Pseudolabrys taiwanensis: one gene and its partner. The protein of the gene in region 1 binds, or shares a complex with, the protein of each later gene. Links are inferred from orthologs where the notes say so. Each region holds a gene or a part of one and is shown on either strand. Other genes may lie near its edges.

Region 1 (4,774 bases):
CCAATGTGACGGAGACGGTGAATCGCGCGCGTGGTGCCGTCGACCCGATCGAAGCCGAGATCAACGAGCTCGGCGGCTTGATGCGCCAGCTTGCCGACACGGTCGCGACGCACGAGGAGTTGTTGCAGGAGCAGGGCGTGCTGCCGGTGCGGCCCGTGCTGGTGTCCTCGCAGCCCGAACCGGTCATGCCGGTCGATACGGCTCCGGAAGCGCCGCTCGCGCTGCAAGAGAACGAGGCGGTCGATGTTCCGCGCTTGTTCGGCGGGATGACCCGCGAAGCGATGGCGGAAGCCGTCGCCTACGCGGTGAAAGAGAACCGAATCGATCTTTATCTGCAGCCGATCGTGACATTGCCCCAGCGTAAGGTGCGCTACTACGAAGCAATGTCGCGACTGCGGACGACCGATGGCGACATCCTGCCCGCCGCCGACTTCATCGAGATCGCCGAACTCACCGGCCTGATGCCGAAGATCGATAATTTGTTGGCTTTCCGCTGCGTGCAGGTGACGCGGCGGTTGCAGCTCAAGAGCCGCGACGTCGGCCTGTTCTGCAATGTCAGCCCCACCACCTTGGCCGACGCCAACTACTTCAAACAGTTCCTCGATTTCATGGAGGCCAACCGCGCGCTGGCGCCGGCCCTGGTGTTCGAGTTCACCCAGCGCGCGTATCGCGCCTTTGGCGCAATCGAACAGGAAAGTCTGGCGGCGCTGGCCGAACTCGGCTTCCGCTTCTCGATGGACAACGTCACCGACCTGCGGCTGGAGCCGAAGGAGCTGTCCGAGCGCGGCTTCCGCCACCTCAAGGTGCCGGCGAAGCTCCTGGTCGGAAAAAGCGGCGGCCTGCAGACCGACATTCACCCGGAAGATCTCGCCGATCTGCTGGCGCGCTACGGCATAGATCTGGTCGCCGAGCGCATCGAAGGCGAGAACATGGTGGTCGATCTGCTCGACTACGATGTGCGCTTCGGCCAGGGCTTCCTGTTCTCGGCGCCGCGCCCGGTGCGGGCGGAGGCGCTGCAAGGCTCGGGCGCCCAGGCCGGCACGGCGTTCGCCGCGGCAAGCTGACTTGTCTTACCGCCCCCTGAAAGGGGGAGGTCGCCCGCTGCAAGCGGGCGGGTGGGGTCAATTCCCTGCAACATCGATTCCATGTAATGACCCCCTCCCTGACCCTCCCCCTTTCAGGGGGAGGGAATTGAAAGTCCTTGCCGGTCCAACGGCAAAACCAAGCGACGTGTCATGACCTTGCCGCCTTTGCTTCCGCATCTCGCTCCGCTGGCGCCTGACTACGACGCCGTTCTCTCCGACATCTGGGGCGTTCTGCATAACGGCGTCGTTGCCTTTCCGAATGCCTGCGACGCGCTGATGCGTGTGCGCGCGCGTGGCGCGGCCGTCGTGCTGGTGACCAATGCGCCGCGGCCGAACGAGGTGGTGGCGCGGCAGCTCGACAGCCTGCACGTGCCGCGCGAGGCTTACGATGCCGTGGTGTCCTCCGGCGACGTCACGCGCAGCGTCATCGTGCAGCGACGGGGACAGACGGTGTTTCATCTCGGTCCCGAACGCGATGCGTCGATCTTCACCGGGCTCGACGTGCATTTCGCGCCGCTCGAAAGCGCGGATTATGTCGTCTGTTCCGGGCTCGTGGACGATGAGAAAGAGACGCCGGACGACTACCGCGCGCGGCTCGAGCTGATGCTCAAGCGCAAGACGTTCATGATCTGCGGCAATCCGGACGTGGTGGTCGAGCGCGGCGACACGCTGGTCTATTGCGCCGGCGCGATCGCCGACCTCTACGCGACGATGGGCGGCGAGGTGCTCTACGCTGGCAAGCCGTATCGGCCGATCTACGACTTGGCGCTTGCCAAGGCGGCGGAGGCGGCCGGCCGCACGGTGGCGCCTGAGCGCGTGCTGGCGATCGGCGATTCCGTGCGCACGGACCTGAAGGGCGCGCGCACGGCCGGCATCGATTTCCTGTTCGTCACCTCGGGCATCCATGCCGAGGAAGTGGGTGGCCGCGACAAGCCCGACACGAGCGCCCTCAAGACCGTGTTCGCCGCCGCCGGCGACATGCCGAAAGCGGTCATGCGCGAATTGGCGTGGTGATTTCGGTCGTCCCGGGCGGGCGAGCGCGCTGGCCCGGAATTGGGGACGACAGCGCTCAAAATCCAGGTGAACTCAAGCCGCCGGAACCTGCAGATCCGGGAACACGGCTTCGATCTTGCTGCGCAGGGTCTGGGCGTTGAACGGCTTGACGATGTAATTCGACACGCCGGCCTTCTTGGCCGCGATCACGTTCTCGGTCTTCGACTCGGCCGTCACCATGATGAACGGCGTCGCCGCCAGGGCCGGATCGGCGCGCACTTCCTTGAGCAGCGCGTAACCGGTCATCGGCTCCATGTTCCAGTCCGAGATCACCAGGCCGTATTTGCGCGCCCGCATCTTCTCCAGCGCCGAGGCGCCGTCGCTGGCATCGTCGATGTTCTGGAAGCCCAACTGCCGCAGCAGGTTACAGATGATCCGCACCATGGTGTTGTAGTCGTCCACGACCAGGACCGGCATTGACAGATCTACAGCCATGGCAACGGCCCGCGCGCGGGTCCTCTCAAAAGGGTGCCGGACGGTAACAACGGGCGCTGAATACTCCGTTAATTTGAAACTTTGTTAACCTCACGCTAACCGTCTTGCCCATGATCAGGCCGCTTGACGAAATAGTGGGGAAAGCTTTGAACACGCGCCGCAAGATGTTCCAGTTCTGATGAAGCAGCCCCCTCGCTCTCCAAACGCTTTCCACGTCGTGCACGGCGGCGCCGAGGGCGTCGACGCCGGAGCGCTTGCCGGCGCGGTCGTGGCCATCGGCAATTTCGACGGCGTGCACCGCGGCCATCGCGCGGTGATCGGCGCGGCGCTCACGCGCGCCCGCGCGCTCGGGCGCAAGGCGGCGGCCCTGACCTTCACGCCGCATCCGCGTCAGTTCTTCCGGCCGCAGGATGGACTGTTTCTCCTGTCGAGCGAGCGCGACAAGCTGCGGCTGCTGGCGACCACGGGGCTCGATGGCGCGGTGATCATGCGTTTCGATGCGGCGCTCGCTGCCACGTCGGCGCAGGACTTCATCGAGCGAATCCTGGTCGAGAGCCTGGGTGTCGGCGGCGCCGCCATCGGTTTCGACTTCCATTTCGGCCACAAGCGCGCCGGCTCGCCGGCCTATCTCGCTGGCCAGGGGGCGACGCTCGGCTTCGACGTGGACATCGTGCCGCCGCTCGAGGACGAGGGGCGGCCGGTCTCGTCCGGCGCGGTGCGGACGGCGCTGACCGACGGCAAGGTGGTGGAGGCCGCCGAGCTTCTGGGCGCGCCCTGGTTCATCGCCGGCGAGGTGATCCACGGCGAAAAGCGCGGCCGCGATCTCGGTTTCCCCACCGCCAATATCCGGCTCGATCCGGCCTGCGGCCTCAAGCACGGCATTTACGCCGTGCGCATGGACGTCGACGGCACGCGTTATGACGGCGTCGCCAGCTTCGGCCGGCGTCCCATGTTTGATAATGGGGCTCCCTTGCTGGAGGTGTTCCTGTTCGACTTCTCGGGCGACCTCTACGGTAAGCGGGTCGACGTCGCCTTCATCGGCTGGATCAGGTCCGAGCAGAAGTTCGCGTCCATCGACGCGCTCAAGCGCCAGATGGACGACGATGCGGCCCGCGCCAAAGACGCGCTGGCGCGATCGGGCGGGGCGTTTCCGATTCTGGGCATGATTTGACCCTGCGTTGTCGCGCGCTCGCCCGGGGCGACAGCAAAGAGCCCCGGCCTTTCGCCTCATAAATCACCCTGCTACAAGCCCGTCCCATGTCGAAACCAGAGCGCGATTATTCCGAGACCCTGTTCCTGCCGCAGACGGATTTTCCGATGCGCGCGGGCCTGCCGCAGAAGGAGCCCGAACTCCTCAAGCGCTGGCAGGACACCGATCTGTACAAGCAGCTTCGCGAGAACGCGAAGGGACGCGAGAAGTTCGTCCTGCACGACGGGCCGCCTTACGCCAACGGCAACATTCATATCGGTCACGCGCTGAACAAAATCCTCAAGGACGTGGTGACGCGCAGCCAGCAGATGCTCGGCTACGACTCCAACTACGTGCCCGGTTGGGACTGCCACGGTCTGCCGATCGAGTGGAAGATCGAGGAAGAGAACTACCGCTCCAAGAACAAGGGCAAGCCGAACTTCTCCAATCCGGAGGCAATGGTCGCATTCCGTCAGGAATGCCGCGCCTATGCCGAGAAGTGGCTCAACGTACAGCGCGACGAGTTCAAGCGTCTTGGCGTCGAGGGCGATTGGCAGCACCCTTACACAACGATGAGCTTCCCGGCCGAGGCGCAGATCGCGCGCGAACTGATGAAGTTCGCGACCAACGGCACGCTCTATCGTGGCTCGAAGCCGGTGATGTGGTCGGTGGTCGAGAAGACCGCGCTGGCCGAAGCCGAGATCGAGTACGAGGATTACACCAGCGATACGGTGTGGGTGAAGTTTCCGGTCAAGGACGCTGATGTCCTTGCGCGCAATGCCGGCACCCACACGGACCGGCTGACGCTGACTGAGCACCTCTCGCATGCATCGGTCGTCATCTGGACCACCACGCCGTGGACGCTGCCAGGAAATCGCGCGGTTTCGTTCTCGCCGAAGATCGCTTACGGCCTCTACAAGGTCACCGATGCCGCACCGGACAATTGGGCGAAGTTCGGCGACCTGTTCATCCTGTCGGAAAATCTTGCGGGCGAGGTGTTTAAGCAGGCGCG
Region 2 (3,143 bases), 1.8 Mb from region 1 along the record:
AGCGCGACTACCAGCTCGCGGTCGGCCTGCGGCTGCCGGTGAATCGTGATGTCGGTGACACGCGCAACGGTTTCCTCAAAGCCAGCCACTGTCTCGCGAAGAACGACAGCGATCGCCGCGAGGAAGGTCTTGAGGTCCTCGGACGGTCCGCCATTCTCCGGCGCGACGCCGATGGACTCGGCGTCGCTGCTTGCCGGTACTGCGTTCACGAGAGACGCCCCACCACCTGCTCGATCTTGGTCTTCAGGATGTCGGCTGTGAACGGCTTGACGACATAGTTGTTCGCGCCGGCCTGCGCCGCCTTCACCACCAGTTCGCGATCGCCGCGGCCGGTGACGAGGATGAAGGGAATGCGGCGCGCGGCGGGGTGGCCACGTACCGAGCGCAGAAGCTCCATCCCGTCCATTTCCGGCATATTGTAGTCGGAGATGATCAGGTCCAGCGGCTGGGTCGACGCGGTATCCATGGCCTGCACGCCATTTTCCGCCTCGTGGATGTGGCGCACCCCGATCTGCTCGAGGGTGATGCGCGTCATTTGTCGCACGCTGTTCTGGTCGTCGACGACGAGGACCTTAAGTGCGGCTGCGATCGGCATTGAAACTACTCCTCATGAAGCCTGCCGCCGAAGCGGCAGAAGACGCTCAACTTACAAGCGCCGGTTCGCTGGCGCGCGAACGGCCGCCGGTGAATGAATACGATTGGGTGACGGCGAGTTCCGACAGTTTCTCGACATCGAGAATGAGCGCGACGCGGCCGTTGCCGAGAATGGTCGCACCCGCGACACCCGGAACGGCGCCGTAGCTCTCTTCCATGCTCTTGACCACCACCTGCTGATGACCCAGCAGTTCGTCGACGATGATGCCGAGACGGGTGCCGTCGCCGGCGTCGGCGATGATCACGACGCGCTCGTCGGACTCGCTGTTGTCCACGCCCATGTCCAGCAGATCGCTGAGATGCACGACCGGCACGAGGTTGCCGCGAAGCTGCAGCAGGCCGCGCCCGCCGACCAGATTGTGGATGTCACTGCGCGACGGCCGCAGACACTCGACGATCGCCGACATCGGCAGCACGTAGGTCTCGTGGCTGACCTTGATCACCATGCCGTCCATGACGGCGAGGGTGAGCGGCAGCGCCAACTGCAGGGTCATGCCGCGACCGCGCTCGGATTTGATGGTGATGCGGCCGCCGACGTCCTGAATGTTGCGGCGAACGACGTCCATGCCCACGCCGCGACCCGAGATGTCCGAGATCGTCTCGGCGGTCGAGAAGCCGGGCATGAAGATGAGATTGTTGATCTCGTCCTCGGTGAGCACCGCGTCCGGGCTGACCAGCCCCTTTTCGCGCGCCTTCTTGAGCACGCGGTCGGGATCGATGCCGCCGCCGTCGTCGCGAACCTCGACCACGATGCGGCCGCCGCGATGCTCGGCGCTCAGGCAGATCGTGCCTTCCTCGTTCTTGCCGGCAGCGGCGCGGGCAGCCGGCGATTCGATGCCGTGGTCGATGGAGTTGCGGATGATGTGGGTGAGCGGATCGCCGAGGCGCTCGATGATCGAGCGATCGACCTCGGTGTTCTCACCGTGCATCTCGAGCTGGACCTTCTTGCCCGTCTTGGTGGCAAGCTCGCGCACCAGGCGCGGCATGCGCTGGAAAACCGCGCCGATGGCCTGCGCGCGCATCGACATGACGCTGTCTTTGAGCTCGCGCGTGTGGTGGATGACTTCGTCGAGGATCTGCGTCAGGCGGCTGCTGGTGTCCTCCGGCAGATTGTGCACGATCTGGCCAAGCATTGCCTGCGCAATCACGAGTTCGCCGACCATATTGACGACGCGATCGATCTTCTCGACCTCGACGCGCATCGTTGTGGCCGCGGCCTTCTGTGCCGCGGGCCGCGCAGTCGCTTCCGCCGGCTCTATCGAGGGTGTCGGTGCCACGGGCGCAACGCTCGGCGCCTGATGAACGGGCAGGCTCGCGACCGGGGGCTCGGCAGCCGGCGGAGCAGTGAATGCAACCGGCATCGGCGCCGGCTCGGGCGCGACCGGCTGGTCTAGCGCAATCTCGACTTCGCATTCGGCGACAAACTCGAAGATCTCCTCGATCTGCTCGCGCGAGGCTTCGGTGACCAACGTGCCGGTCCAAGTCACGTAGGGCCGGTCGTGTTCGATCTCGTTCAGCGGCGGGATCTTGCCCGTCTCGGCCGTCAGCGTCAGCGTGCCGAGCTTCTGCAACTCGCGGATGATGCTCAGCGGCTCGCTGCCACGGCGCAGCATCTCGGGCTGCGGCTGGAAAGCGATACGATAGGTCTGCTTGCCGTCGGCCGGACCGCCGGCCACGTCGTCCATCTGGTCCGCCATCACCGGCATGAAATCGAGGCCCTCGAAGTCGGCCGGGGCCGGGTCGCCGCCGTCGTGATCGTCGCCCTCGGTCTTGCCGAGCAGGCGCTCGAGCGCGGCGCGTGATTCGTGGCCGTAATCGGCGGGGATCGCCTCGCCCGCACGGGACATCGAGATGAGGTCGGTCAGGACGTCGTTGGCCGGCAACAGGACGTCGACGATGTCGGGCGACGGCGCCAAGGTGCCGTCGCGCATGGCGTCGAGCACCGTCTCGAACACGTGCGCAAAGCCGACGAGGCTGTCGAAGCCGAAAATCCCGGCCCCCCCCTTCACCGAATGGACCGAGCGGAAAACCGCGTTGATCGTATCGTCAGAGCCGTTGCCCTGACGAATATCGGTCAGACCGCCTTCGATCTGCTGCAGCGCTTCGCTGCATTCGTCGAAGAACGTGTTCTTCAGCTGGTCCAGAGTGGTCATAACTTAAGTCCTTCGCTCAACCGCGAGCCTCAAGGGGATACTTTGTGAATGGTCGCAACCAGTTGTTCCGGATCGAAAGGCTTCACCAGCCACCCGGTCGCACCGGCGTCGCGCGCGATGTTGCGCTTCGAGCCTTCGCTTTCCGTCGTCAGAACGAGGATCGGCGTCCTGTCATGCACCGGCAAACTGCGCATGTGGCGGATGACGCCGTAGCCGTCCATCTTCGGCATGTTGATGTCGGTGATGACGACGTCGAATGTTTCCTTGTCGAGGATGCCGGCGCCTTCCTGACCGTCCACGGCCTGATGCACCTCGAAGCCGGCGTCCAACAGCGTC

The links. Proteins that work in one complex are often made in the same cells at the same time.
Region 2: the proteins of DW352_RS24925 (region 1) and DW352_RS16400 are in contact, whole or in part, in a solved structure (PDB 1A0O), measured with the Escherichia coli proteins. The link is inferred for Pseudolabrys taiwanensis from one-to-one orthologs.

The regions. Positions count from the first base shown.
Region 1 is NZ_CP031417.1:5,229,102-5,233,875, forward strand. The notes cover bases 873-3,830. They hold DW352_RS24925 (response regulator), read right to left. Parts: upstream 2,574-3,830; coding sequence 2,172-2,573; downstream 873-2,171. Other genes in these bases: DW352_RS24915 (EAL domain-containing protein), read left to right, coding at 873-1,064; DW352_RS24920 (TIGR01459 family HAD-type hydrolase), read left to right, coding at 1,236-2,099; DW352_RS24930 (bifunctional riboflavin kinase/FAD synthetase), read left to right, coding at 2,752-3,744. In the rest of the region: more of DW352_RS24915, read left to right, coding at 1-872; ileS (isoleucine--tRNA ligase), read left to right, coding at 3,831-4,774. UniProt on the Escherichia coli protein: Involved in the transmission of sensory signals from the chemoreceptors to the flagellar motors.
Region 2 is NZ_CP031417.1:3,444,978-3,448,120, forward strand. The notes cover bases 225-3,143. They hold DW352_RS16400 (chemotaxis protein CheA), read right to left. Parts: upstream 2,808-3,143; coding sequence 642-2,807; downstream 225-641. Other genes in these bases: DW352_RS16395 (response regulator), read right to left, coding at 225-595; DW352_RS16405 (response regulator), read right to left, coding at 2,837-3,143. Also shown: DW352_RS16390 (hypothetical protein), read right to left, coding at 1-209; more of DW352_RS16395, read right to left, coding at 206-224. UniProt on the Escherichia coli protein: Involved in the transmission of sensory signals from the chemoreceptors to the flagellar motors. CheA is autophosphorylated; it can transfer its phosphate group to either CheB or CheY.